DNA from 2 places in the Yersinia fenwicki genome. Region 2 is predicted to be linked to the other one. Evidence: predicted binding sites of a transcription regulator. Region 2 holds the regulator's gene; the other holds the start of a gene.

Region 1 (3,193 bases), 400 kb from region 2:
ACGAGCCGCATCCAGCGCCGCATTCACTTTAACCACCATACCGTCAGTGATGATGCCCTGCGCAATCAGTTGTTCGGCTTTTTGTGCAGTCATCTCAGCAATGCGCTGGCCTTTGCCATCTAAAATCCCACTGACATCCGACAGCAAAATTAAATCGGCTCCCAATGTCGCAGCCAAAGCAGTCGCTGCCTGATCGGCATTTACATTCATCAGACTACCATCTTTAGTAATACCAATAGAGCTGATGATAGGCATGTAATTTGCGGCCAGTAAGATTTGTACTAAAGCCGGTGAGCCAGCTTCGGCTTTGCCCACATGGCCAAGTGCCGCATCCAGCGGGGTGACCGACACGGTATTACCATCACCCAAGCATAAGCCAACCGCATTGATGTCATGTTTAACCGCCCAGGCCAGCAATGTTTTGTTGGCGGTACCCGCTAATGCCCCGGTAATAATGTCAATTTGATCTGCAGGCGTCACACGCAGGCCGTTTTTCTTCACCACCGGCAACGCGAGTTTTTTCATCAGATCATCAACCAGACAACCACCACCGTGCATAATCACAAGCGGGCGCTCATGCTTCTCACGATAGGTCACCAATGCAGTAAACAGGCGTTCCAGCGCTTCTTCGCTGTCGAGCAACACGCCACCTAATTTAATGACCAACGGATTTATCATGTTTCGCCTCAATATAATTAGAAAAAATTTCAGTTCTGACTCGGTTAAAACCTCTGCTGCTTAGCGTTTTATTACTCACAACAGAGATTGGGTTTCCGCAAAGCCAAAACGTATATTCATACATTGCACGGCCTGCGCTGCCGCGCCTTTGAGCAGGTTATCTTCTGTCGCAACAATAATTAAATGTTCACCCTGCACAGAGAAACCGATATCACAGAAAGGTAGACCCACCACCGCTTTCAGCGCCGGTACGCCTTGCTTATACAGCCGAACTAGCGGCTTATCCTGATAGGCATTATGGTATGCCTCAGCGATATCTTGTGCTGTCACACCCGCATTCAGACGGCAGGTAATGGTCGCTAAAATACCGCGGGCGAAATTCCCCAAGTGCGGAGTAAAAATCACTGGCGTACCAAGGTGGGCGACAATTTCCGGCTGATGACGATGATTAAACAAACCATAGGGTTGCAAACTCACTTCACAGAAACTGTTGCCAATACTGGCTTTGCGACCCGCGCCACTCACACCGCTGACGGCGTTAATCACTGGCCACTGTGCATCATTGAGCAAACCGCCTTCCACTAACGGTTTAAGCGCCAGCTGGGATGCGGTTGGATAACAACCTGGGACCGCGATCAATTGGGCCTGCTTAATTTGCTCAGCCTGCCATTCAGCTAATCCATAGACCGCTTTATCCAACCAATCGGCATGTTGATGCTCAAAACCGTAATATTGACTATAAAACGCCGCATCCTGAACCCGGAATGCACCGGAGAGGTCGAATACCACACAACCCGCTGCCAGGAATTGTGGCGCTAAATCATGGCTGACCTCATGAGCGGTGGCGAGGAAGACAACATCCACACCTTTTGCCGCTTGAGCCACATCCACCAAGGGCTGTAGCGGAAGATCGATAATGCCTTTTAGCTGCGGATGCAGATCAGAAAGTAATTTCCCTGCATCTGCACTTTGCGCTGAAACCGTTAAACCGGTTATGTTCATATGTGGGTGACGATTCAGGTAAGCCGTAAGCTCAGCTCCGGCATAACCACTGGCACCAACAATTAGCGTATTCAACATGGGTTCAGTTCACCTTGCCCTTAGTACTTTGGGTATAAAAATGTTATTCGGTATAAAGACATAAGTAGTCAAAACCGGCATTTGGGTTCTCAGCAAGGTTTTACTGTTCCCCCACGTGATTGAGCATTGACATTTTCGTAGATTTAAGGGTGTTTTTAGGTTCCCTTACACTCAAGCTTAATGTATTTTTATTCATAATTAATGCATGAATATTGATACTACCCTAACCAAAGGCTGTCAACAGTGAAGATGAAATTACCTCCATTTATTGAGCTGTATCGGGCGCTAATCGCAACGCCATCGATCAGCGCAACCGATAGCGCCCTCGATCAAAGTAATGAGGCGTTAATCAACTTGTTGGCCGGATGGTTTGCTGATCTGGGTTTTCGCGTCGAAATCCAGCCGGTACCGGATACACGCCACAAATTTAATCTACTTGCCTCTATTGGTGAAAACTCTGTTGGCAAAAAAAGCAGCGGAGAGGGCAGCGGTGGGCTACTCTTGGCAGGTCATACCGATACCGTACCTTACGATGAAGGCCGCTGGACGCGCGACCCTTTCACTCTGACCGAGCATGATAATAAATTGTATGGTCTGGGTACTGCCGACATGAAAGGCTTCTTTGCCTTTATTCTTGATGCGGTACGTGATATCGATGCCAGCACATTGAGTAAGCCGCTGTATATCCTCGCAACCGCTGATGAAGAGACTACCATGGCGGGCGCACGCTATTTTGCCGCTTCCACCCAATTACGCCCTGACTTTGCCATTATCGGTGAGCCAACATCACTGCAACCGGTGCGTGCGCACAAAGGCCATATTTCCAATGCTATCCGTATTACCGGTCAGTCCGGCCATTCCAGTGATCCAGCGCGTGGCGTCAATGCTATTGATTTGATGCATGAATCTATTACCGAGCTAATGAAGCTGCGTACCACTTTGCAAGAACGTTATAACAACCCGGCATTTGCTATCCCTTATCCGACAATGAATTTCGGCCACATCAATGGAGGTGATGCTGCAAACCGTATCTGCGCTTGCTGTGAATTACATATGGATATCCGCCCGTTACCGGGGCTGACATTAAGTGATTTGGATGAATTGATGACTGAAGCACTGGCCCCCGTCAGTGCCCGCTGGCCGGGTCGCTTGAGTATTGACCAACTGCATCCACCGATTCCGGGCTATGAATGTCCGACAGATCATCATATGGTCGAGGTTATTGAGAAATTACTGGGTGAGCGCACGGCGGTAGTGAACTACTGCACCGAAGCGCCGTTTATTCAGCAAATTTGCCCGACATTAGTGCTAGGGCCCGGCTCCATCAATCAAGCCCATCAGCCGGATGAATTTATCGATATGGCCTTTATTGAACCCACTCGTGAGCTGATTGGTCAATTAGTCGATCATTTCTGCCAGCAATAGTTACCCCTTA
Region 2 (3,193 bases):
ACGACAAACTATTGAGTGCTTTGAGTCAAAAAGCAGAGCATGAGGTTCAGTCTCAGGAGTAAGCAGGATAAAAAAAGCCCCCGCATAGCGGGGGTAAAAGGATTCGTCGGATAGACGACCCGGGATTATTCTGTTGCGGTAGTGATCTAATACATCCATTAAATCAATATCATTTCCAATGAGTACTCTATTCAATAGTCCGAGAATTCATCTTTGTCTTAATGTTCAACCTATTGAATAAACCATCGAAACATGGAAAACCTAAAATAGAAAGTATGCCCCTTATTACGGGGCATTTACTTTCATTTCTTATAGTTACTGGTAGATCTTGGCAGTGGCATGCCAGTTGTTCTCTTCGCGAGCTTCAATCACTTTGTAAGCTTTAGCGCCCATTGCATCGGCTTTATCAGACAGTGCCTGGCGAATATCAGAAGGTGCACCATTCAGGCCGCTGACGGTAATAGTCCCCATTGGCTGTAAGTTAGCGGCTTGATTTTCACTGATTGAATCAGCTGCAAAAACACCAAATGACAGTGCAGATAGAATGCTCATTGTTGCGATAGTAGTTTTAACTTTCATGTTATTGCCTCTATTTATTTTTTATCACTTCACAAGAAGTGTGATTTACGTCACGAAAATGAGTATACATCTAGTAACTAAGAATATTAATAGCTCGCTAATAATATTTAATGTCACTTTATCGTGAGTTATTACTTTTTAAGAACGAAAAGGAATAAAAATTGATTAAAAAACAGTAGGTTTAAGAAAAAATAGTGTTTTTTCAATACGATAAGTGTTTTTGACTAAAAGTGCGAAAGAGTATGGTGACTTTGACCATAAATAGAATAAAAGCAGGGGTATTAAGTGATTTTAAATAGATGAGGCAGTCTGATGCCCTGTTTATTGCGAGGTATTTAGGGCTAATAAGGTAGACGTGTACCAAATAAGAAAATGCGGCATATAAGGCCGCATCTATAAATTCGCGGAAAATTAAAGCTCTTGTTCGAACAAACGGAGGATGGCCTCGTGTAACTGTTCGACAGTGAAACCTCTGGCTGGTGTGGTAAAAATAGTATCGTCACCGGCAATGCTGCCTAGAATACCTTCCGCTTTACCTAATGAGTCCAGTAGACGTGCGATCAATTGGGCCGCGCCTGGGCTGGTGTTAATCACTACTACCGAATCGTTATAATCGACATCTAATACCAAGTTCTTTAGTGGGCTGCTGGTTGTCGGAACACCTAATTCAGCCGGTAAACAATAAACCATCTCCATTTTTGCATTACGCGTTCTGACCGCACCAAATTTGGTCAACATGCGAGAAACTTTGGACTGGTTAATATTTTCAAAGCCTTCTTCCTGTAAGGCCAAAACGATTTCACCTTGAGAACTGAATTTCTCTTCTTTCAATAGCGCTTTAAACGCCTTGATAAGATCTTCTTGTTTGGCGGGGTTACGCATTTTTTATGCCCTGAACAGTCAATAGTGAATAGGATTATTATGCATATAAATGAATTTTTATTCAACATGACTATGGAGTATTGGTGATAAAAGCACTGATATCAAGGTGTGCTGAAATTTCAACCCTACTCGCCTGTTACGATTATGCTAAATCAGCTTTATTTAACATTTGTACTGAGTAGCTAAAATGTTATTAAAATGATGTTGTTTTGATGTAAAGGAAGGGTGTAATGTAACCGCCGATTAACCTGTCATGAATACTGAGAAGAACTTTAGAATAATGTGCGCTATATCATTAATGAATAAGCGATTTAATCTAAAATAGACAAACTTTATGTGCCTTTTTGATGCGCGATATCTCAATCTGACTGTTAATAGATTGTGTTTAAAATCGCAATAAATTAAGGTTCGTAAATAGATGAATTCACGGCAAATTTAAATTAAATATAATAAGGAGTATAGGATGAAAGTTGCAGTTCTCGGTGCCGCTGGTGGTATCGGCCAGGCCCTCGCTCTTCTACTCAAGACCCAGCTTCCTTCAGGTTCAGACCTCTCATTATATGATATCGCGCCAGTGACTCCTGGTGTTGCGGTTGATCTGAGCCATATCCCAACGGCTGTTAACATTAAAGGTTTCAGCGGGGAAGATGCTACCCCGGCCCTGAAAGGGGCAGATATTGTTCTGATCTCTGCGGGTGTCGCACGTAAACCTGGCATGGATCGCTCAGATCTGTTCAATGTGAACGCGGGTATTGTTCGTAATCTGGTTGAGCAAATCGCGCATACTTGCCCGAAAGCCTTAATTGGTATCATTACTAACCCAGTGAATACAACCGTTGCTATTGCGGCAGAAGTGCTGAAAAAAGCCGGTGTTTACGATAAAAACAAATTATTCGGTATTACGACCCTCGATACTATCCGCTCAAATACCTTTGTTGCAGAACTGAAAGGTAAGCAACCTCAGGATATCGAAGTACCAGTTATTGGCGGCCATTCAGGTGTGACCATTCTTCCATTGCTTTCACAAATTCCAGGTGTCAGCTTCACAGAACAAGAAGTTATTGATCTGACTAAGCGTATCCAGAATGCAGGTACTGAAGTTGTTGAAGCAAAAGCCGGTGGCGGGTCAGCGACCCTGTCTATGGGGCAAGCAGCTGCACGTTTTGGTCTTTCTTTGGTTCGTGCCTTACAAGGCGAAAGCAATGTTGTGGAATGTTCTTACGTTGAAGGTGATGGCAAGTATGCCCGCTTCTTTGCTCAGCCAATTCTATTGGGTAAAGATGGCGTAGCCGAACGGAAAGATATCGGCAAACTGAGTGCTTTTGAACAACAAGCATTGGAAAGTATGCTAGATGTTCTGCATAAAGATATTGAGTTAGGCGAGCAGTTCGTCAAATAAATCAGTGTAGTAGGGGCTATAGTAGCCCCTAGAATGACACCATCAACCGCCGATGCAGTTTATTGGCGGTTTTTTTATGCTTCGGTTATAGGTTGTCTTATTCTCACTTTTCGGTCGAGAAGTGCACCGGTTTTTAAGTCAAAATAGCGTGTCGGCCAAATTTCAGAAGGATGAATTTCCAGACATTCTGCAATCAACCATTCCCCCTTAGGCCAAGGCCGAGTTAGCGCATTAGCAAGCGTGGATGAGCTTAAACCTGCTTTTCGAGAGACTGCTGCCAGAGTGGTGTCTTTTTTACGTAGTGCCGCAATGATGTCGGCTGGGTGCCAATCA

Evidence for each region. Region 2 encodes ArgR, which controls arginine synthesis, uptake and breakdown. Its sites were predicted from a motif close to ANTGAATAAAAATACANT; they were not measured.
Region 1: argC (N-acetyl-gamma-glutamyl-phosphate reductase) is a predicted target of ArgR. The motif match lies at 1,938-1,955, and genes of this name have one in related genera.

The regions. Positions count from the first base shown of each region.
Region 1 covers NZ_CP170755.1:4,520,273-4,523,465, forward strand. Annotated here, with positions in the region: gene argB (acetylglutamate kinase) at 1-678, opposite strand, end outside; gene argC (N-acetyl-gamma-glutamyl-phosphate reductase) at 754-1,758, opposite strand; gene argE (acetylornithine deacetylase) at 2,008-3,183, shown strand.
Region 2 covers NZ_CP170755.1:4,125,138-4,128,330, reverse strand. Annotated here, with positions in the region: gene mpl (UDP-N-acetylmuramate:L-alanyl-gamma-D-glutamyl-meso-diaminopimelate ligase) at 1-62, shown strand, start outside; gene yhcN (peroxide/acid stress response protein YhcN) at 316-579, opposite strand; gene argR (transcriptional regulator ArgR) at 991-1,461, opposite strand; gene mdh (malate dehydrogenase) at 1,925-2,860, shown strand; gene ACF3VQ_RS18675 (helix-turn-helix domain-containing protein) at 2,935-3,193, opposite strand, start outside.